4 regions of the Streptomyces sp. NBC_01485 genome follow, and region 2 is predicted to be linked to each of the others. Evidence: riboswitches for the same ligand, from Rfam matches in the RefSeq annotation. Region 2 holds a riboswitch; each other region holds the start of a gene.
The links. Region 2 has a riboswitch for cyclic di-AMP ahead of OG352_RS17515 (transglycosylase family protein). Riboswitches for the same ligand answer to the same signal wherever they lie in the genome.
Positions count from the first base shown of each region.

Region 1 (5,600 bases), 1.9 Mb from region 2:
CCCGCAGCACCTCCGTACGGAAGGCCATGCTCGCGCCGGAGCCGAAGCGGCCCGCGGTGAAGGGGAACAGCGGCTCGTCGGCGGGCGGGTCCAGTGGGTCGTACGTGCGTGCCGTGAAGCCCTTGGCGAAACCGCCGTGGCTCTCCAGGAGGACCTGGGCGGGCGTGCGCAGCCGGGCCGGGAGGATGAGGCCGGTGGCGCAGCCGAGGCGGGGGTCCGCGGTGAAGGGCGCGGTGAGTTCCGTGAGCCAGCGCGGGTCCGCCACGACGTCGTCGTCCGTGAAGGCGATCACCTCGCCGTGCGCGACCGCGACGCCCCTGTTGTGCGCGACGGCGAGACCGGGCACCGGCTCGGTCACGTACCGCACGCGCTCGGCGTACTTGTGCTCGACGAGGTCCCGGGTCGCGTCCGTCACGGGCGCGTTGTCGACGACGACGATCTCGAAGTCCGGGTGGTCCTGGGCGAGGAGCGAGTCGAGGGCGTGGGCGAGCAGCGCGGCGCGTTCGCGGGTGGCGATCACGACGGTGGTGGACGGTACGGGCGTCGGGCCGGGCGGCGGGTCGGGTACCGGGTCTGACGTCTGGCCTGGTGCCGGGCCTGGTGGTGGACCGGGCAGGTGGACGGGCCCTGTCGAAGCGTGTCCGCGGGCGGCGAGGCCCACCAGGAACGTCTTCGGATCGGCGCCCTCCGGTACCTGCGCGAGCAGCGTCCCGACCGGCCGCCCACCCCGCCTGACCAGCACGAACACCGGTCCGTGCGTGACGGGCCGGCTGCCCGGACCGGGTCTGAGCACGCCACCCCCGTCCAGACTCCCGTCCAGACCCCCGTCCAGTTCGAGGTCGAGGTCGAGCTCGGCGACCTGCACCGGCCGGATCTCCAGGAACCTCTGTATCTCCCGCCGTACGGTCTCCTGCTGCACAGCTCTTGCGCGGAACATGAACCCCCCTTGTCTCATGACCGTGCCGACCGGCGATCCCGTCACGGCCGGCGCAGGCGGCCCGCGCCCTTCAGCGTCCGTGCGGCCGCCGCGGCGAGCCCCGGCCGGTTGCGCACGAAGTGGTGCGCGCGGCGGGACGGTTCGCGGCTGAGCCAGTAGAGCGCGGCGCCCGCCCCCGGACGGGTCCACGCCCCCTCGTACACGGGGATCTCCCCTGTCTTCAGCGAGTCCTTGTACTCGGCCGCGCCCCGCCCCAGGTCGAGCAGGCCGATGCCCTCGGCGGCGGCCGACTCGGCCATCCGCAGATGCAGCACCAGGCCGGGCGAGAACTTCGCGAACTCCGGTTCGTACGACGGGAACCAGCAGGCCAGGACGGTCGACGAACGCAGTCCGAAGTGCGCGGCGATCGGCTGCTCACCGGCGTACAGGACGGACAGTGTGCCGGCGCACTCCGGCGCGCGCGTCTCGGCGAGCGCCGCCACGAGCCGGGTGATCCACTCCTGGGCGAACCGGTCCCGGCGGCCGGTCCTGCGGTACTGCCCGGACTTCCACGCCATGAGCGTGCGCAGCGCGGCCGGGTCGCGTTCGTCGAACACGAACCGCAGCTCCCCGACCTGACGGCCGAGCTTGCGCTCCTTGGCGAGCGTCGTCTTCAGGAACTTCGGCGACTGGGCGCGCAGTACCGACTCGTAGGTCTCGTAACCCTTTTCGACGTCGATGACATAGGAGGTGTACTCCTCGGCCGCGTGCGGGACGAACAGCCCTTGTTCCGCCTCCAGGTTGTCGAAGGCGAAGCTCGACAGCGAGCACGCCCGCATCAGTTCGGCGGCGTTCAGCCCGAGACCCGGGGCCAGCACCGCGCCCTGCGCGTCCGAGACGCCGTACGCGAGGGCCTGGCCCTGGCCGAGCCGGCCCCGCTCATGGGGCAGGAAGCCGACCGGCTCACGCCCCTCGTACACCACCGCCACCCGCGCGCGGGGCCGCACGAGCCCCACGGCGTCGGTGAACTCCGGTTCCATGAAGGGGTTTCGCGGAAGCGTCGACGCGGCACGCAGCGCGCGCCACCGCTCCCTCTCCCCCTCGCCGAGGTCTTCCGGCCTCAGCACACGAATGCGCCCACTGCTCAACCTGACCCCCCGATCAAGTCCCCCCTGGACACCTGGACGGTACCGCTCCATCAGGGCGTGGCGGTAGGTAGCGTGGCATGTTGTTGCCAACCGGTGCAGAGGCCTTTAACCGTCCGCTACCCGGCGATGCGTCAGAAAGCCGTTTCTTTTAAAGGGGAGTTGGCAGAACCGGGCAGCACCCGGTCGTCGTTCGGTGCGCGTCGAACCCGGGGGCTGCGGGATCCGTATTCTCTGATCATGGCCGCACCCACCGCATATGCCGCACGCACCCGGTACTCCCCGTACTCCCTCATCGCCACCGACCTGGACGGAACGCTGCTCCGCGGCGACGACACCTTCTCCGACCGGTCGCTCGACGCGCTCGCGCGGGTGGCGCACGCGGGCGCACGCCACCTCGTGGTGACGGGCCGGCCGGCCCCGCGGGTACGACCGCTGCTCGACCGCCTGCACAGCAGGGGGCTCGCGGTGTGCGGACAGGGCGCGCAGTTGTACGACGCCGGCGCGGACCGTCTGCTGTGGTCGGTCACCCTGGACCGGGAACTGGCGGAGACCGCGCTCGGCAAGATCGAGGCGGAGGTGGGGCAGCTGTACGCGGCCGTCGACCAGGACGGCGTCGACGGGCTGACGCTCATCGAGCCGGGCTACCGGATGCCGCACCCGACCCTGCCCGCCCTGCGCGTCGAGCGGCGCGACGACCTGTGGTGCGAGCCGATCAGCAAGGTGCTGCTGCGCCATCCCACCCTGTCCGACGACGAGTTGGCGGCGACGGCCCGCTCGGCGGTCGGCTCGCTCGCCACGGTGACCATGTCGGGTCCCGGCACGGTCGAGTTGCAGCCCTGCGGGATCACCAAGGCGACGGGCCTGGCGCTGGCGGCCGAACACCTGGGCCTGCGGGCCGAGGACACCATCGCCTTCGGGGACATGCCCAACGACATCCCGATGTTCGACTGGGCCGCGCGCGGAGTCGCGATGGCCAACGCCCACCCCGAACTCAAGGCGGTGGCCGACGAGGTGACGACGTCGAACGAGGACGACGGCGTGGCCGTCGTCCTCGAAAGACTGTTTCCGCAGGACCCCGTTGGACCCTCTAGGACCCGTAGTACCCGTGGACCCCTAGAGACTGACCTCAACGCCCCGTAAGGGGGACTGTCAGTACGCGCCGAAGACGTTGTCGATCGAGCCGTACCGGGCGGCCGCGTAGTTGCAGGCCGCGGTGATGTTCGCGACCGGGTCGTACGAGTTCCACGACGTGCCGGAGACGTGGTAGGCGTTGAAGGTCGGGTCGATCACCTGGAGCAGGCCCTTGGACGGGATGCCCGCGGCCGCGTTGGAGTCCCAGAGGTTGATGGCGTTGGGGTTGCCCGAGGACTCGCGGATGACGTTGCGGTAGATGCCGTTGTACGACCCCGGGATCCCGTGCTGCGCCATGACCTGGAGGGACGCGCGGATCCAGCCGTCGAGGTTGTTGGCGTAGCCGAGGCTGGTCGCGGTGGCGACGGTCGGGGTCGCCGCGGAGGCGCTGGTCGCTCCGATGATCGGGAGGGCGAGCACGGCCGCGCCGGCGGCGGCGGCGGTGAGCGTGCGGACGAGACGGGTACGCCGGTTGCGGCGCGGCTGAGCGACAGCGGACATGACGAAGTTCCTCTCCGGCGCCTGCGAGGTGAGCTGTCGGGTTCGGGCGGGAGCTGCCCGGCCGCGTCCTGACGGACGCGACTTCACCCCGAGCCGTACCGGTATGTCTGAAGCATCCGGTTTGGCGACTTACCTGGTTCCCCCGCTCCTGCCGTGCGGTTCTCTCGGAGGGTGACGGGCGGCGGCAGGATTCGGCGTTCCGCCCGACAGGTCGGGAACGTATGCGACGGCACATGTCCGGAACAAGTGGCGAATTCACAGATCAACCCTATTGACCTCTGTCTGTGGCCTATGGGGTGCTTGATCCTTTGTGTGCGCAAAGCGCCAACTTGCTTGGGGTTGCGGGGGATGCGGGGGATCGGCGGGGTTGCGGGCCGGAGCCGGGTCGCCGTGGCGAGTGAGCCAACTCACCGACGTTCGCAAGAGTGGCAAATCGGACATTAATCCGAACTCGTACCGAAAGGAACGTCGAGGGGCTGGGTGTGTCGGTAACCGACATAAATCATTACTTCTGGGTAACTCTATAAATATCTGTTCATACGTACTGATCAGAAACATAACGGGCGTGATCCGATACCGCCGGGCCTGTAACCGTGGGGGCTATCGGTGATCGAAACGTGACCGGATACGCTGACTTGAGTGGTGGCAGAGACCTATCGACAAACCGCGTAATCGCCAGTGGACACCAGCAGACAGGAGACCCCTCGTGACCGTCGTCGGGCCGTTCGGGCTGAGCGTGCGGGACCAGGCTCTGGAAGCCGATGTCCAGGCCGGATTGGCGGCTGTCGAGGAAGGCTTGCTCGAGGCCACCAAGAGTGAGGTCCCGTTCATCACGGAGGCCGCCCAGCATCTCGTGCGGGCGGGCGGGAAGCGGTTCCGGCCCCTGCTCGTGGCCCTCGCGGCGCAGTTCGGTGACCCGTACGCGCCGGGCATCGTGCCGTCGGCCGTGGTCGTCGAGCTCACCCACCTGGCCACTCTGTACCACGACGACGTGATGGACGAGGCAGCCGTGCGCCGCGGGGTGCCCAGCGCCAACGCACGCTGGGGGAACTCGGTCGCCGTCCTCACGGGTGACTTCCTCTTCGCGCGCGCCTCCCACATCCTGGCCGACCTCGGGCCGGAGGCGGTGCGGGTGCAGGCGGAGGCGTTCGAGCGGCTGGTCACCGGGCAGATCCTGGAGACGGCCGGGCCGACGGACGGGCGCGACCCGGTCGAGCACTACCTCGACGTGCTCGCCGGCAAGACGGGCTCGCTGGTGGCGGTGGCCTGCCGGTTCGGGGCGATGATGTCGGGCGCCGACGAGACGGTCGTCGACGTGCTGACGCAGTACGGCGAGCGGCTGGGCGTCGCCTTCCAGCTCGCGGACGACGTCCTGGACATCGCGTCCGACTCGCACGAGTCGGGCAAGACGCCCGGCACGGACCTTCGCGAGGGCGTTCCCACGCTGCCCGTGCTGCGGCTGCGGGAGCGGGCGGCGCGGTTGTCGTTGCCCGAGGACATCGCGCTGTGCGAGCTGCTGGACTCCGACCTCAGTGACGACGACCGGCTCGCCGAGGCCCTGGAGGCGCTCCGGGCCCACCCGGCGCTGGAGCAGGCCCGCCGCGACACCGTGCGGTACGCGAAGGACGCGCGGTCCGCGCTGGCGCCGCTGCGGGAGTGCGACGCGAAGGCGGCGCTGCTGGAACTCTGCGACGCGGTGGTCCACCGAGCCGGCTGACCCCCTCCGCTCCGGAACGTCCACCGCCTTCTCCGGAACGTCCTCCACCCCGGAACGCCCTCCACCCGGAAACCCCTACGGGTTCGAACCCCCGCTCGTCGGAACCTCCGCTTGTCGGAACCCCCGTTCGTCGGTACCCCTACGGGTTGGATGCCGCCTCACCGCCTTCGTGTCATACCCCAGGCGT
Region 1 is NZ_CP109435.1:5,690,339-5,695,938, forward strand. It holds gene OG352_RS25775 (glycosyltransferase) at 1-937, opposite strand, end outside; gene OG352_RS25780 (GNAT family N-acetyltransferase) at 979-2,043, opposite strand; gene OG352_RS25785 (HAD family hydrolase) at 2,302-3,204, shown strand; gene OG352_RS25790 (transglycosylase SLT domain-containing protein) at 3,214-3,696, opposite strand; cyclic di-AMP (ydaO/yuaA leader) riboswitch at 3,700-3,903, opposite strand; gene OG352_RS25795 (polyprenyl synthetase family protein) at 4,403-5,413, shown strand.
Region 1: another riboswitch for cyclic di-AMP. It lies ahead of OG352_RS25790 (transglycosylase SLT domain-containing protein); the one in region 2 lies ahead of OG352_RS17515 (transglycosylase family protein).

Region 2 (5,600 bases):
TCGACACCCTTGCCGAGGTAGCGGTTCGGGTCACCGTCGCGCAGCTCGATGGCCTCGAAGGCGCCGGTGGAGGCACCGGACGGAACGGCGGCACGACCCGTGCTGCCGTCGTCGAGGCCGACCTCGACCTCGACGGTGGGGTTGCCTCGCGAGTCGAGGATTTCCCGGGCTACGACGACGTCGATGGACGGCACGAGCATCTCCTTCTTCGGATGTGACGCTGGAAGTGCGGGGCGCGCAGGCCGTGATGAGCCCTTGCAGAGCCTTGCGACTAGAGCCTAACCGCCCGAGGGACGTCGGCAGCCGACCGACCGCCCTATGGACGGACTGACCCTACCTATTGTTCCAGTCCGGAACAAAGGGGATGGCCGAGAAAGACGGACGGGACATGTCGAACAGGCGACATCGGGATATCGGCATATCGGGATATGCAGAACAGTCGGCATCTCGGAACAGGCGGCATGCCGGGCGGGCAAAGAGAAACCCCGCTCCGGTGCGTACGGGGGAACACGCACCGGAGCGGGGGCCCCGTGGGGACGGGGGGTGACCCTCACGAGGTCTTCAGTGTGCCGACCTGGGTTGTGAGGGCGCTGTGGCTTCTCTGGGAGCCGGTTGTCACTTCAGGTGGAGCTGCTGGCCCGGGAAGATGAGGTCGGCGTCGTCGACGATGTCCTTGTTCAGCTCGAACAGCTTCTGCCAGCCGCCCTCGACCTTGTGCTTCTCGGCGATGGAGCTGAGGGTGTCGCCCTTGACGACCTTGTACTCGCCGTCGCCCTTCTCGACCTTCTGGCCGGTCGGGGTGGTGACCGTCTTGGCGGCGGCCGGACGGTCGGTCGAGCGGGTGGCGCTCTGCTGCTCGGTCGAACGGGTGCCGGCGCTGCTGTCCGAGCTCTCCGAAGAGCCGGAGCTGCTGGAACCGCTGGAGCCGTTCGAGCTGCTCGACGAGGACGAGTCGGAGGAGCTGCCGCCGCTGTAGGCGGCGCCGGACAGGCCGGTGCCGCAGACCGGCCAGGCGCCCTTGCCCTGGCCCGCGAGGACCTTCTCGCCGATGGCTATCTGCTGGGACTTGCCGGCCTGGTCGGCGGTGGAGGCGTAGGCGGTGCCGCCGTACGCGGCCCAGGTGGAGGCGGAGAACTGCAGGCCGCCGTAGTAGCCGTTGCCGGTGTTGATGGACCAGTTGCCGCCGGACTCGCACTGGGCGACGGTGTCCCACTCGGAGGCGGTGGCGGCGGAGGCGTTGCCCGCCACCATCAGCGGGGCGGCGATGGCGACGCCGGTCACGCCGGCCATGGCGGCGACGCGGGTGGCTTTGGACGGACGGCGGTGCTTGCCCTTACCGGAAAACAGCATGGTGGATCCCCTCACCGACGCCTACGAGGTGAGCTGTCGGGTTCGGGCCGGTTGAGTTGCCCGGCCGCGCTCTCGCTTTCACGAGGCACGGCTTCACCCCAAGCCACTCCGGTCAACTGCCCGGTGCGGCACTTACCTTGGGTCCCCCGCTCCTGCCTACGGCGCTTGACGCGACGACTGTTCCCGGGGCGCCGCTGGCAGGATTCGGCGTTGCGACGGCCGGGGCTCGGGTTGCCGAGCGGCCTCGACCGTAGACACGCGATCGGCCGAATTCCAAAGACGATCAGGGCTTCTGAGACTCATCCCACACTTTCACCAAACCGGACATTCGGCGCGAAGCGTGACGCGAACTCCCGCTGTTTTTCTTGGGCTTTGCGCCCTATTAAACCCCTGTGTCGAGGGTCTGACCGGGGACGATGTCGCTCGGGTCGGCGCCGATGAGGTCCTGGTTCTCGGCGTAGAGGGCGCGCCACCCGCCGTCGAGGCCAAGGGAGTCGGCGATGGAGACGAGGGAGTCGCCGGCCTGGACGACGTAGGTGGCCGCGGCATGCCGACCGGTGGAGGCGGCCGCGACATCGGTGCCGTCCGCGCCGCCGGCGGGGGCGGCGGGGGCGGTGGGGGCGGTGGGGGCGGCGGGGGCGGCGGGGGCGGTGGGGGCGGTGGCGCGCTTGGTCGTGACCTTGGCGGCGGCCTCGGCAGCGGTCTCGTCGGCGGTGACGCCACGATGACGGCCGGAGCCGAGGGTGCTGGTGTCGACAAGGCTCCAAGAGCCCACATCCTGGAGCGCCTTGTCCGAGTCATCCCGATTTGGGGTGACTGTGGGCGAGCTGTCGGAACCCTGCGCGTCACCCTTGCCGACGGAGCCGCCCTCACCGGCGGAGGAAGAGGGCGAGGAAGGCGAAGGAGATGAGGGGGACGAAGGGGACCTAGATGGCGAACTCGATGAATCACCGGACGAGTCGGATGATCCGGAGGATTCGGTCGAACCGTCGTCGCCACCCGAAGAGTTCGAGGAGCCCGAGGAGTCGGACGAGTCGGATGATCCGGAGGAGCCTGACGAGCCGGATGACTCCTTGGACAGGTCGGACAATCCGGAGGATATGGACGAGTCGGACGAGTTGTCCGCCACGCCGGTGTCCACGTTCAGCGCGCCGTTCTGCTGGGTGAGCCCGGAGGTCAGCCCACAGGTGCCCCAGGCGCCGATGTTCTCGGCGGCGAGCAGCTTCTGCGCCACGGCGATCTGCTGGTTGCGGCTGGCCAGGTCGGGGCTCGCCGCGTAGTCGAGCCCGCCGTACGTCTCCCACTGCTTCTGGGTGAGGCTCAGGCCGCCGTACTCGCCGTCGCCCTTGTTGGCGCTCCACGAGCTGCCGGTCTCGCACTGCGCCACCTTGTCCCACACCGTGCCGTCGGCGGCGCTCGCGCCGGAGGCGGCGAGCAGCGGGATGGCGATGGCGGAGCCGGTCACTCCTGCCGCGACGAGGAGGGCCGGGGCCTGACGGGGGCGACGGTGACGACCGTTCCCGGAGAGCATGCGAGGGCCTTTCTCTGGACAGCGGTGACCGGCGCGACCAGTGGAACCGAGGCGTCGCGCTGACGAGTGAACGTATCGGCACACGATCACTTGTCACAAGTTAATGCCGCGCAGATCACGTGAAGATCACAAAGTTGAGGGCCGGTCACCTTCCATCCCCCGAATGGTCACACCCCGGCTGACAAGCGATCAGATGTGCGATCAGATACACACCCGTTATGGACCAGATTGCTCCGGAGTGAACTCGACCGGCAACGTCCGCAGGCCGCGCATGATGAGCCCGCCGCGCCACCTCAAGTCGGCCGGGTCCGCCGCCAGTCGGAGGTCGGGCAGCCGGGTGAGGAGGGTGGCCAGCGCGGTCTGGCCCTCCAGGCGGGCCAGCGGGGCGCCCAGGCAGTAGTGGATGCCGTGGCCGTAGCCGAGGTGCTGGTTGTCGCGGCGGGAGAGGTCGAGCGCGTCGGGGTCCGTGAAGCGGGCCGGGTCGCGGTCGGCGGCCGCCAGGACGACGAGGACGGGGTCGCCGGGCGCGATGTCCTGCCCGCCGATGGTGAGCGGCTCGGTCGCGAACCGCCAGGTGGCGAGCTCCACGGGACCGTCGTAGCGCAGGAGCTCCTCGACGCCGGTTTCGAGGAGGGTGCGGTCGCCGCCGTCCTCGGTGAGTGACCGCTGAAGGCGTTCGCGCTGCTCGGGGTGGGTGAGGAGGGCGTAGGTGCCGTTGCCGATGAGGTTGACCGTCGTCTCGAAGCCGGCGAACAGGAGGATGAAGGCCATGGCGGCGGCCTCGTTCTCGGTGAGGTGCTCGCCGTGGTCGGAGGCGCGGATGAGGCCGGAGATGAGGTCCTCGCCGGGGGCCGGGTCGGCGGGGAGCTCCGCACGCTTGCGGTGGATGAGCTCCAGCAGATAGCCGCGCATCTTCTTCACCGACCGCGCGACCCCGCCACGCGGTCCCCCGCCGTGCCGGATCATCATCCCGGCCCAGTCACGGAAGTCGTCCTGGTCCTCGCGCGGGACGCCCAGGAGGTCGCAGATCGCGTAGATGGGGAGCGGGAACGCGAAGTCGTGGATGAGGTCGGCCTCGCCCTCGGCGGCGAACCGGTCGATGAGCCGGTCCGTCAGTTCCTGGACGCGGGACTCGAACTCGGCGACGCGGCGCGGTGTGAACGCCTTGCTGACGAGCCGTCGCAACCGGGTGTGGTCCGGCGGGTCGATGTTCAGCAGATGCGTCATCAGCTCGGCCTTGCGCTCACCGGGGATGCCGGTCTTGCCCTTGGCGTGCGCGGGCTCGTCGTGGTGGGCGGGGTTCTTGGAGAGCCGCTGGTCGGCCAGGGCCTGTTTCGCGTCGGCGTAACGCGTGACCAACCAGGCCTCGACCCCGCTGGGCAGCCGGGTGCGGTGCACGGGCGCGTGCTCGCGCAGCCAGGCGTAGGCGGGGTAGGGGTCGGTGGCGAACTCCCAGGTGAAGAGGTCGGGGGCGGGCGGGGTATCGGCCGGCGCGTCAGTCGGGGGATGGGTCGGGGAGTGGGGCTGGTTGGTCACTCGTCGACGGTAGCGGGGTTCTCGCCGAGCCCCTTCGCCGCGAGGGCCTTCTTGGCGGCGGGGTGCCCCATGTCGGCGGCTTTGCGCAGCCAGAGGGCGGCTTCGGCGGGGTTGTTCTGCTTTTCGAGGAGGAGGGCCAGGCGGTAGGGGGCGTACGCGTCGCCGTTCGCGTACCCCTGCTCGTAGTCCTTGCGGGCCTGCTCCACCAGCCCCATCTTCTCCAGTACGGCGCCGTGGTGGGCGGCGTCCAGCGGGTGGCCGTCGGAGAAGTAGTTCTCGGCATCGTCCAGGGTCTGCCGTGGCTTCTGAGCGTCGTTCAGCAGACGGGCCGCCTCCTTGTCGCCCGCGGCGGTCGCACGGGCGAGCAGCACCTCGGCGACTTCGGTCTCGTGGCACAACAGGAAGAAGACAGCCGCGCTGCGGGCGACCGGCGCGTACCCCTGCACCTCTGCCTCCGCGTAGTAGTGCGACGCCCGGCTCAGGTCACCCCGCCCGAGCAGCAGATCGCCCAGCCGGTGTGCCGCGGCCATGTCGCCCCCGAGCTCGGCCTTGCGCAGCGCCTGTTCGGCCAGCGCCAAGTGGGCCTCGGCGATCAGCCTCATCTCCTGGCCTCCCGGTTTGCCCTCCGCCGCCGCCCGCAGATACGGCAGCGCCTGTTCCGCTTCTCCCCTCCTCAGCAGCAGCTCACCGAGCCGCCCGGACAGTTCCTCCTTGCCCGCGTCCACGGCCTTGCGGAACCAGTCCAGGGCCGTGGCCTCGTCCTCGGCGTCCTCGGCGAGCAGGCCGAGCATGTGCATCGCCTCCGCGTCGCCGGCCTCCGCGCGGACCGCGAAGACGGCGTGCGCGGTCGCCCGTACGGTGCCGTGCACCTCGGAGTCGTACCCCGTGCCGGCCAGTGCGCAGCGCCAGACGGCTGCCGGGACTCCCTTCCCCGACGAGGCTCGCTCGGCGTCGGCGACGAGTGAGCCGTACGCTCGCCAGGTCTCGTCGCTGTCCCCCACTCGGTGCGGTGCCCCGGGCACCAGTAGCCCGGTCACCCCGTGCTGCGGTCGGGCGGCCCAGTCCAGCGCCTCCTGGAACGCCTGCCGTTCCGCCCGCGCCGCCGGCTGCCGTGCCGCGTAACACTGGCAGGCCTCGTGGAGGAGCTGTCGGGGGATGTCCCCGGTGACTCCGCAGCGGGCCA
Region 2 is NZ_CP109435.1:3,825,103-3,830,702, forward strand. It holds gene eno (phosphopyruvate hydratase) at 1-194, opposite strand, end outside; gene OG352_RS17515 (transglycosylase family protein) at 616-1,350, opposite strand; cyclic di-AMP (ydaO/yuaA leader) riboswitch at 1,354-1,524, opposite strand; gene OG352_RS17520 (transglycosylase family protein) at 1,733-2,881, opposite strand; gene OG352_RS17525 (cytochrome P450 family protein) at 3,098-4,417, opposite strand; gene OG352_RS17530 (tetratricopeptide repeat protein) at 4,414-5,600, opposite strand, start outside.

Region 3 (5,600 bases), 2.7 Mb from region 2:
TCCGTCGGACCGCGCCCGGACGCCACCAGGCACACCCGCTTGGCCCCGCCCGCGAGCCCCGCCGCGGCGGCCTGGGAGGCCTCGTCGGGCTTGAGCCAGGTGTACTTGAGGATCCCGGCGGTGGAGCCGAGCCGCTGGGAGCAGTAGGAGCAGTCCTCGGGGCACAGCCCCGACTTGAGGTTGACGAGGTAGTTGAGTTTCACCCGTCGCCCGAACCAGTGCCGGCGCACCTTCCCGGCCGCGGCCACCACGTCCAGCACGTCGTCGTCGGAGGTGGCCAGGACGGCCAGAGCTTCCTCGCGGGTCGGCAGCTCGCGCCGAAGCCCCTTGTCCACCAGCGTGTTCAGCAGGTCCATGAGAGCCGATCCTGTCCTACACACCCGCTTCGGGCCAAGGTAGGGATCGCACAACACACCCGCTTCGACGTGTGGGTATTGCCACACCGTGGGTAGCGGGCCGGGCCGCTAGTGTCTGTCCGCTACCTACAAAGCCAAAAGCCCCGGAGGACCCATGGCGTTCGGCTGGATCGACGAGCAGGCGGAGCTGCGCCGCCGGGCCGGACTCGTACGGACGCTGCGGCCCCGCCCGGCCGACTCGCCGCTCCTCGACCTCGCGAGCAACGACTACCTGGGCCTGGCCCGGCATCCCGAGGTCGTGGCGGGCGCCGCGGCGGCGGCCCGGACCTGGGGCGGGGGCGCGACCGGCTCCCGGCTCGTCACCGGCACCACCGAGCTGCACGCCGAACTGGAGCGGGAACTCGCGGAGCGCTGCGGGTTCGAGGCGGCCCTCGTCTTCTCCTCCGGGTACGCGGCCAACCTCGCCGCGGTCACCGCGCTCGCCCCGCACGGCTCGCTGATCGTCTCCGACGCGGGCAACCACGCCTCGCTCATCGACGGCTGCCGGCTGGCCCGCGGCACCACCCAGGTCGTCGGGCACGCCGACCCGGACGCCGTGCGCAAGGCGCTCGGCACGCACGACGGCCCGGCCGTGGCCGTCTCCGACACGGTCTTCTCGGTCGACGGCGACGCCGCCCCGCTGGCCGCCCTCGCGGCCGCCTGCCGGGCGTACGGCGCCGGACTGGTCGTCGACGACGCCCACGGGCTCGGCGTGCTCGGGGACGGCGGACAGGGCGCGCCGTACGCGGCGGGTCTCGCGGGCGCCGACGACGTCGTCGTCACGGTCACGCTGTCGAAGTCGCTCGGCAGCCAGGGCGGCGCCGTGCTGGGCCCCGCGCGCGTGATCGACCACCTGGTCAACGCGGCGCGGACGTTCATCTTCGACACCGGTCTGGCCCCGGCGGCGGCGGGCGCGGCGCTGGCCGCCCTCAGGCTGCTGCGCGCGGAGCCGCAGCGCGCGCCGCGCGCGCGTGCGGTGGCGGGCGAGCTGTACGCACGGCTGACGGCCGCGGGTCTGGAAGCGGTGCGTCCGGACGCCGCGGTCGTCTCCGTGCGGGCGCCGTCCCCGGAGACGGCCGTGCGGTGGGCGGCGGACTGCCGGTCGGCAGGCCTGGCCGTGGGCTGCTTCCGTCCTCCCTCCGTGCCCGACGGCATCTCACGCCTCAGGCTGACCGCCCGCGCGGACCTCTCCGGGGCCGAGCTGGAACGCGCTGTACGGGTGATCGACGAGACCCGACCATGAGTCGGCGTGACACGGCCGTGGGTCGCCGCTGAGCACTGCGTGCCGACTGCTGCGGTGTGCTCAGTTGCGCGGTGTGCTCAGTGGAACGCGGTCGTGAAGCCCGTCCAGCTCTCGGGGGAGAAGAGCAGGGCGGGTCCGGCCGGGTCCTTGGAGTCGCGTACGGCGAGCAGACCGGCCCAGGGGCCGGCGGCCGGCCGGGCGGTCTCGACGCAGTTGTTCGCTCCCGTGCTGTAGCTGCTGCGCAGCCACCGCATCGGCGGGAGAGCGTCGGGATCGGTACGGGAAGGTACGTTCCGCGGTGCTGCGGACATGGTGCCTCCTTATGCGCCGCCTGCCAGCGCGGCGATGTATTCCGATGAGTCCCCGGGCGAAAGGGCTTGCGCCCGAAGGGCGTTGAAGGCCTCGGTGTAGGCCTGGAGGTCTTCTTTCCGTTCGAGATAGAGGCTACTCATCAAGTGGTCTAGAACAACCACGTCCAGATCAGAAGTGCGCGAAAACGAGAAGATAACGAAAGGGCCGGTCATCCCGATATGTGCCCCGGCGGCGAACGGCAGCACCTGGAGCCGCACTTGGGGCAGCCGGGCGGCCTCCACGAGCCGGCCGAGCTGCCGCGCCATCACCTCGGGCCCGCCCACCTCCCGCCGCAGCACCGCCTCGTCCAGCACCGCGCACAGCTCCAGCGGCGGCCGGCCGCGCAGCACGTCCTGGCGGGCCATCCGCACCTCCACCAGGGTGTCGAGCTGCGCCTCGTCGATGCCCTCCACGGCCGCCCTGGTCACCGCGCGCGCGTACTCGGGCGTCTGCAACAGGCCCGGGACCACGGTCGTCTCCAGGGTGCGCATCGCGCTCGCCTGCGACTCCAGGCTGATGAAGTCCCGGTAGGCGGGCGGCAGCACCCCGCGGTAGGCGTGCCACCAGTGGTCCCGGCCGCCGCTGCCCTCGGCGCCCGCCAGCGCCAGCATCAGTTCCCGCAGATGCGGATCGGCCACTCCGTAGGCGTCGAGGAGTAACCGCACATCGGCCGGTTTCGATCCACTGGTGCCGGTCTCGATACGGCTCACCTTGGACTGGTGCCAGCCCACCAGCCGGGCCGCCTCACCGCTCGTGAGGCCCGCCCGGGAGCGCAGCGTGCGCAGTTCGGCGCCCAGCTTTCGGCGGCGTACCGCGGGACCGTGTTGCATGGACTCCTCCTTACTCCTCCCGGGCCGTCCGAATACGCTCTGTCGTCGCAGAGTTCACCGCATTGAGCGACAGATATATGCATATCTTGGTGGATCGCCACCCGTGACCGGTGCGGTGATGGCAGTCTGGCGAAGAAGCAGCCAGTCCGGGACCGTACTCGAACCACACGCACCGTGTCGGACCTCGGTCCCGTGGGAAAGGGACGACGTCGCCATGGCAGATCACCTGGAAGCATCCGTCACTCTGCCGAGCGATCCCGCCTCGGTCTCCACGGCCCGCGGCTTCGTGGCCGGCACCCTCGGGGAATGGGGTCTGCCGGCGGACGCGGAGGTGGCCGACACCGTCCGGCTGATCGTCTCGGAACTCGCCACCAACGCCGTACAGCACACCTTCGGGCAGTCGCCCACCTTCACGGTGGGCCTCGTCCTCGAGCGTGACGAGCATCTGCGCATCGGCGTCACCGACAGCCACCCGCGCTTCCCGCAACGACTGCCGGCCGCCGTCCAGCAGGACAACGGCCGAGGCATGGTGATCATTCGCTGGCTGACCGCGGAGTGCGGCGGCAAGCTGAGAGTGCGGCCCACCCGGGAGGGCGGCAAGACGGTCACCGTGGAACTCCCGTGGACCGTCCCGACGGCGGTTCCGACGTCGGTCCCCACCGTGGAGCCGGTGACCGGAGCCCTGACTGCCCCGGCGGCCCCCGCGGAGGGCGAGATCCCGGGGCGGTGACGGCGCGTCAGGGACGCCGGCACCGCCGCGAGAGGTTCGGCGGGCCTAGCGGACCCGGCCGTACCAGACGCTCTTGGTCCAGATCTTCTGCAGCTTCACCACGTCTCCGGTCTTCGGCGAGTGCCAGATCTTGCCGCTGCCCGCGTAGATCCCGACGTGGTACACGTTCGAACCCGAGTGGAAGAACACCAGGTCGCCCGCCTTACGGCCGGACGCCGAGATGTGCTTCGTCTTGTTGTACTGCTGGGCCGCCGTCCGAGGCAGGCTCTTGCCCGCCTTCTTGTACGAGTACAGCGTGAGCCCTGAGCAGTCGAACCTCTTCGGCCCTGTGGCTCCGTACTTGTACGGGGCACCCTTCTTCGATGCCGCGATCTGGAGCGCCTTCGTCGCCGGTGTGGCGGCCGCGGCGTCGGTGGCGAGCCCCGGGACCACGACCGAGCCGCCCACGGCGGCGATGGCGAAAGCCGAGGCCGTACCGGCCCGGACCATGAGCGACGGGACACGATTGAGCGCAGTCATGCGCAACCCTTCGTCAGCCGCCTGTGAAGGATGACCTGTCGGATTCGGGCTGGCGAAGTTGCCCGGCCGCTGACGCGGCTTCACCCCAAGGGCTGCTCGGCCCGGTCATGGCGTGACCGTTCCGGCGACCCGTCGTGCTTGGGTCCTCCACTCCTGCCGATGCACTTCTGTCGACCGGTCATCCGGGAGGCGGCAGGACTCGGCGTCCGCCCGGACCGCCCCGCCTCTTGTGGCGGGGGCTTGTCGTCAGTCAGGGATCTTGACTCACCGATGTCCGAAAAACCCAATGGAACCGGGGATTTGTGGGGTTACTCACCACTCACCCGTTCGGGTGGACACCCTGATGGCCGATCAGGTGTCAAGGTCGTCAAAGGTCGCCAAAGGGCCCCGGACCAGCGGCGGAGCCTATAATTCCGCCCGAATCGTTCTCTTTTGCGCAACCTCGACCGGCCTGCGGAGGCAGCGCACGCTACGCCGTACGGGGGTACCTCGACTGGTCCGTTTCAACTCCGGGCCGCACGACACGCGCGGGGCGCGGGCCGTCCGGCCCGGAGGCGGGCCGTGTCAACTGTCGGAGAGCGGAGGGACCGTGACGCGCGCCGTGCGACGCTCCCCGTCGAGGACGCGCAGCGCCCGCGCGAGCGTCGGCGCGTGCAGCTCGCTCTCGCCCCGCTGGTGCATCAGCGTCAGCGCGTCGCGCAGCGCGGTCGCCTTGCTCACCAGCGCCTGGGCGGCGCGCAGTCCGCGGTACGTGTCCCCGTGGTGGGCGGGGTTGATCCGGCCCAGCAGGTCGACGACGTCGAGGTAGCCGTCGATCAGCTCGGCCTCGGCCCGGGTCAGCGCGGGCAGCGGCGGCAGTTCGGGCACCATCGGCGGCTCACCTCCCGTCCGGCGCGCCGGCCGAGGTCTTGCGGCTGGAGATGATCTCGTCCACCAGGCCGTACTCCACGGCCTCCTGGGCGGTGAGGACTTTGTCCCGCTCCATGTCCGCGGTCACCTGCTCCGGAGTGCGCCCGGTGTGCCGTACGAGCATCTCCTCCAGGGTGGCCCGGGTGCGCAACAGCTCGTCCGCCTCGATGACGAGATCGCTGGCCTGCCCCTCGACGGGCTCGGGCAGCGACGGCTGGCGGATCGTCATCCGCGCGCCCGGCAGCGCGAACCGCTTGCCCGGCGCACCCGCCGCCAGCAGCACCGCGGCGGACGAGTCCGCCCGGCCCAGGCAGGTCGTCGCCACGTCGCAGGTGACGTACCGGATCGTGTCGTACAGGGCCGTCATCGCGCTGAACGAGCCGCCCGGGGAGTTGATGTACAGCGCGATGTCCCGGTCCGGGTCCTTGTGCTCCAGGTACATGAACTGGGCCATCACGTTGTTCGCCGCGATGTCGTCGACCGGCGTCCCCAGAAAGACGATCCGCTCCTCCAGCAGCTTCGAGTACGGATCCATCGTCCGGTGCCCGAAGCTCGTGCGTTCGGTGAACTCGGGCAGGACATGGCGGGCGGACGGTGATCGGTTCATGGGAGCCCCTCCTTCT
Region 3 is NZ_CP109435.1:1,139,657-1,145,256, reverse strand. It holds gene bioB (biotin synthase BioB) at 1-356, opposite strand, end outside; gene OG352_RS04740 (8-amino-7-oxononanoate synthase) at 511-1,638, shown strand; gene OG352_RS04735 (DUF397 domain-containing protein) at 1,716-1,949, opposite strand; gene OG352_RS04730 (helix-turn-helix domain-containing protein) at 1,959-2,819, opposite strand; gene OG352_RS04725 (ATP-binding protein) at 3,034-3,549, shown strand; gene OG352_RS04720 (C40 family peptidase) at 3,595-4,068, opposite strand; cyclic di-AMP (ydaO/yuaA leader) riboswitch at 4,072-4,242, opposite strand; gene OG352_RS04715 (hypothetical protein) at 4,633-4,938, opposite strand; gene OG352_RS04710 (ATP-dependent Clp protease proteolytic subunit) at 4,946-5,584, opposite strand.
Region 3: another riboswitch for cyclic di-AMP. It lies ahead of OG352_RS04720 (C40 family peptidase); the one in region 2 lies ahead of OG352_RS17515 (transglycosylase family protein).

Region 4 (5,600 bases), 660 kb from region 2:
CAACCCCCGGCTCCTCGTGAACTCCCCGGAGCGCCGCGCCGCCCGGGTCGCCGCAGGGCAGCCGGCGTACCCCCTCAAGGTCACCGTCAGCGGCTCCGGCGACCTCGACCCCGCGGCGAACTTCTGGCACACGGGCGGCGAGAAGGTCGTCTATACGACGGAGGCGGGCGCCGAGCGGGCCCGCGCGCTCGGGATCGCCGCGGACGTCGTCCCGCTCGGCCCCGAACTGGACTGGCGCCGCCTCCTCGAACACCTGCATGAGGTGCGCGGTGTGCGGCGGCTCATGGTCGAGGGCGGCGGCACCATCCACACCCAACTGCTCCAGCAGGGCCTCGCCGACGAACTCCAGCTCGTCCTCGCCCCGATCTTCGTCGGCGACCTGGACGCGCCCCGCCTCTTCGGACCGGCCCGCCATCAGGGCGGCGATCGGGGCGGCGATCAGGGCGATTCCCGGGGTGATTCCCAGGGTGTCCGTCAGGGCGGGTATCGGGGTCGGTATCAGGGTGGACGCCTGCGCCTGGTGGAGACGCGGCGTATCGAGGACGTCGTCCTGACCCGCTACGAGCCCACCGCCCCCGGCACCGGACCGCTCCCCGTCGCGGCCGACCGCCACTGGCTTGCCCTCGCCTGCGAGCTCGCGGCCCAGTGCCCTCCGTCGCGGACCGCCTTCAGCGTCGGCGCGGTGATCGTGGCCGCCGACGGTACGGAACTGGCGCGCGGGCACTCCCGCGAGGCCGGCGACCCGGTCGTGCACGCGGAGGAGGCGGCCCTCGCGAAGCTCGACCCGGCCGACCCCCGGCTGTCCACGGCCACCGTCTACAGCAGCCTCGAACCCTGCGCCCGCCGTTCCTCCAGGCCCTCCCCCTGCGCCCGTCTCATCCTCGACGCGGGCGTGCGCCGGGTGGTCACCGCCTGGCGTGAGCCGGACACCTTCGTGACGGAGGCGGACGGCACCGGGCTCCTGTCGGCCCAGGGTGTCGACGTCCTCGTACTCGCGGACTACGCCGAACGGGCGAAGGCTCCGAACCGGCACCTGGAATGAGGAGCCTGGAGTGAGGCCGCGGGGGCGGCTGAGGGGGTGGCGGGCACCGTGGTGTTTGGCGCCCCGGAAATGACGTAGACTGGAGTCACAACGACGCGGGGTGGAGCAGCTCGGTAGCTCGCTGGGCTCATAACCCAGAGGTCGCAGGTTCAAATCCTGTCCCCGCTACTGAAGGCCGAGGGCCGGAATCCGAAAGGGTTCCGGCCCTCGGTGTATGTCCGCAGCTCTGTCTGCCGTCCCGTCCGTCGGCAAGTGCCCAGTTGGTTACTGTGCGTTCACTGTGCTCCGGCTGACCTTGGTCGTCAACTCGCCCGTTTTTCGCCGTTCTTGGGCCGAAAGTCCAGGCCGGAAATGTTATTGATCAAGCAGAACGGCTTGGAAACCGGCCCCCAGGTCTATTAACGTTCGATAACGCAGCGCGGTCGTCCCAGCCGGCACAAGAGCCGGCTCCGTGCGCACTGCCGAATCCCGCAAGGGAACCGGGGAACCACCACCTTGGGGTGAATCTCGCGGAAGCCATCGTGAACTCGCTGAGTCCACGGCCGGTATACGCGCGTAGGAGACCTTCCCGCTCCGAACCCGTCAGCTAACCCGGTAGGCGACGGAAGGAAAGGAGTGCGCCCGCGTGGCGTCCAACCGGCCTGCCCCAGAAGCCCCGTTCGTGCCCAGTCAGCCTTCCGGCGAGACCTTCGGCTACGGCACCCACCGCACCGACGAGGGCCCCTGGGAGGAATGGAACCCCACCGCGGAGACCATTCGCCCGGTTCGCGGCAAGCACCGCGTCGCCAAGCAGCGCGGCGGCGGGTTCGCCCGCAGCTCCACCGTCCTCGGCGTCGGCGTCATAGCCGCCGTCAGCGCGGGCGGCATGGCCAGCGCCAACACCGGCAAGGCGCCGGTCTCCATCTCCATGCCGGACCTGCCGAACGTCGGCTCGCTCATCTCCGACGACGAGCCCGCCCAGGACGCCGCACCGGCCCTCGCGAGCTTTGGCTCCGAGACGACGACCGACGACACCAGCAGCAGCCAGGCCACCGCCGACGCCGGCGAGGCCCTGCGCAGCCGGATCATGGCGCAGGCCGAGTCGCAGCAGACCCAGATCGAGACCAAGGCCAAGGCCGCCGCCGAGGCAGCCGCGGCCAAGGCTCAGGCCGACGCCGTCGCCAAGGCCGAGAAGGAGGCGAAGGCCAAGGCCGACGCCGCCAAGGAGAAGGCCGCCGCGGCCGCCAAGGAGAAGGCCGAGACCGCGCGCCTGGCCGAGCTCGCCACGCAGTACACGCTGCCGACCTCCTCGTACACCATCACCTCGACGTTCGGTCAGTCCGGCTCCATGTGGTCCTCCGGCTACCACACCGGCCTCGACTTCGCCGCTCCCACCGGCACACTCATCAAGGCCGTCCACAGCGGCACCATCACCGAGGCGGGCTGGGCCGGTTCCTACGGCTACCGCACCATCCTGACGCTGGACGACGGTACCGAGATCTGGTTCTGCCACCAGTCCTCGATCAGCGTCAGTGTCGGCCAGCAGGTCGGCACCGGTGACGTGATCGGCCGCGTCGGCGCGACGGGCAACGTGACCGGGCCGCACCTCCACCTCGAGGTCCACCCGAACGGCAGCTCCAACGGCGTCGACCCGGGCGCCTGGCTGCGCAGTGTGGGCCTCAACCCCTGAGTCCCTGACGCACTCGTCTTAGGGAGCGGCTCCGTTCACACGTTGTTCGTACGAACAGCGGAATGGGCCGCTCCGAAGCCGTTGTTGACGTATGGCATGACTACTTCGTCTTCGCTTCGCAAGCTCGGTTCCTCCGATCTCGAGGTCTTCCCGCTCTCCCTCGGCGGCAACGTCTTCGGCTGGACAGCCGACGAGACGGCCTCCTTCGCCGTCCTGGACGCCTACGCGGCGGCCGGCGGCAACTTCATCGACACCGCCGACGCCTACTCGGCCTGGGCGCCGGGCAACAGCGGCGGTGAGTCCGAGACCATCATCGGCAGGTGGGCCAAGGCGCGCGGCAACCGCGACAAGCTCGTCATCGCCACCAAGGTCAGCCAGCACCCCGAGTACCAGGGCCTGAGCGCCGCCAACATCAAGGCCGCCGCCGACGCCTCCCTGCGCCGTCTCGACACCGACCACATCGACCTCTACTACACGCACTTCGACAAGACCGAGGTCCCGGTCGACGAGATCATCGGTGCGCTCGACGAACTGGTGAAGGCGGGCAAGGTGCGGCACATCGCCGCCTCCAACATCTCGCCCGAACGCCTCCAGGAGTCCCTGGAGTTCTCCGACCGCGAGGGCCTGGCCCGGTACGTCGCCCTCCAGCCGCACTACAACCTGGTCTCCCGCGACACCTACGAGGGCGCACTCCAGGACGTCGCCTCCCGCGCCGGACTCGCCGCCGTCCCGTACTTCGCGCTCGCCTCCGGCTTCCTCACCGGCAAGTACCGGCCCGGTACGACGGTGGACAGCGCCCGGGCGGAGGGCGCCGCGAAGCACCTCGACTCCGAGCGGGGCATACGCGTCCTCACCGCCCTCGACGAGATCGCCCAGGCCCACGACGCCCAGGTCGCCACGGTCGCTCTGGCGTGGCTCGGCGCGCAGCCGACGGTGGCCGCGCCGATCGCGTCCGCGCGGACGGTCGAGCAACTGCCGGCGCTGCTGGCGGTGGCGGAGCTGGAACTGACGGAGACGGAGATCACGAGGCTGACCCAGGCCTCGGCCTGATCCCCGACAGCTCCTGATCCCCTAAGGCCTGATCCCCAGGGCTTCTCCTACGACTGGTTACGACTGGTAGGGGTTGGAGGCCGGGTACGGCTGTGCGGGATACCCGTAGCCGTGTCCTGCGGGATACCCGTAGCCGTACCCGTACGCCTGACCCGGCACCTGCCCCTGACCGTGCCCCGGCATCTGCGCCTGCCCCTGGCTGTACCCGTACACCCCGTACACCGGCCAGGGCGGCGCGGTCACGCGGACCGGTGGGGCCGTCATGCGGGCGGCGTGGGCCAGTGCGGGGCGGGCGACGTCCTTGCGTCGCCACAGCTCGTTCAGCAACTCCCGTTCCCGGACGAGGAAGTCGGCGCCTGCCCGCCCGCGTCGGCCGCGGTGGCGCAGGAACGCCAGGGACGTCGCGTACGCCTCGTACTGCGCGACCGCCCGCGCCGCCGGTTTGCCCAGGTGCCGGCCTGCGTACACGCGGGCCAGCCGCCGGGCCCGCATCGAGCCGAGCGCGAACGGCTCGGCCGGGGTGAGCCAGCCGGCGGCCGCGTAGGCGGGCAGTTCCTCGCGTACGGTGCGCAGCTCGCGTTGGCGCGTCCACACCACCAGCCAGGTCAGCAGCCCGAACGCGGGCACCATGAACGCCGCGTACACCGCGAAGAACCCGAAATCGCCGAACGTCGAGGAGCCGTTCCACAGCGCGTGCATGCCCATCGCGAGGAGCAGCCCGGCCGGCGGCAGCAGCACGCGCCGCACCCGCTGACGGTCCCCGGAGAGCGCCGCGACGCCGAAGCCGATGCCGGTCAGGACGGTGAACAGGGGGTGAGCGAACGGCGACATGATGACGCGTACGAAGAACGTCGCGGCGGTGACGGAGGCGATGCCGCTGTCGCCGGTGAGCTGGTCGGTGCCGAAGGCGGTGCCGAGGTAGAGGATGTTCTCGGTGAACGCGAAGCCGGTGGCGGTGACCCCGGCGACGACCACGCCGTCGACGATCCCGGTGAAGTCCCGCCTGCGGAACAGGAACACGAGGAGGACGGCGGCGGCCTTGGCGGACTCCTCGACGATGGGCGCTATGACCGTCGCCCCGAGGGTGTCCGCGCTGGACGGGTCGGCGGTCGCCGTCGCTATCCACCGGGTGGCGAAGCTGTTGGCGACGATGGCGATCAGCGCCGCCGCGCACGCACCCCAGGCGAAGGCGAAGACCAGGTTCCGCCAGGGCCCGGGTTCGACCCGGTCCAGCCAGCGGAAGGCGGCTATGAGCAGCGGCACCGGCAGCACCGCGAGCCCGAGGCCGACCAGGAAACCCTCGGTGCCGGTCTGCTGCCGCACCAGCGCGAGGATGACCAGCCCGGACAGCGCGAGCAGCGTGATGAGCGCCCCGTACCGCACCCACCTGCGCTGCCACCAGTGCGCGTGCCTGAGCACGCCGTCCTGGGGCGCGCCGCCGGGCTGCGGCGGATAGGGCGGAAACGGGGGACTGATGGCCACGGCATCGACCCTAACGAGGGAGGGGACTGTGGTGGGAGGGCGGTCGGTCGGTCGGTGATCGTTTGGTCGGCCGGTGCTCGCCGAGCTGGTCGACCGGAGTTCGCCTGGCTGGACGGTCAGTCTTCGCCGAACTGGTCGGTCAGTGTTCGCCGAGCTGGACGGTCAGCGATCCCCGGGCCGGACGCGATGCTGTACGCGACGGAAGAGCAGATCGTTCACCGCGTGCCCCTTGTCCAGCCCCTGTCCCTCGAAACGGGTCAGTGGCCGGAAATCGGGCCGGGGCGCGAACCCGCCGTCGGCCCGGGTGTTCGCGAAGTCGGGGTGCGCGGTGAGCACCTCCAGCATCTGCTCCGCGTA
Region 4 is NZ_CP109435.1:4,485,914-4,491,513, reverse strand. It holds gene OG352_RS20415 (dihydrofolate reductase family protein) at 1-1,042, shown strand, start outside; tRNA gene OG352_RS20410 (tRNA-Met) at 1,137-1,210, shown strand; cyclic di-AMP (ydaO/yuaA leader) riboswitch at 1,492-1,658, shown strand; gene OG352_RS20405 (M23 family metallopeptidase) at 1,668-2,711, shown strand; gene OG352_RS20400 (aldo/keto reductase) at 2,808-3,761, shown strand; gene OG352_RS20395 (PrsW family intramembrane metalloprotease) at 3,819-5,243, opposite strand; gene trmB (tRNA (guanosine(46)-N7)-methyltransferase TrmB) at 5,406-5,600, opposite strand, start outside.
Region 4: another riboswitch for cyclic di-AMP. It lies ahead of OG352_RS20405 (M23 family metallopeptidase); the one in region 2 lies ahead of OG352_RS17515 (transglycosylase family protein).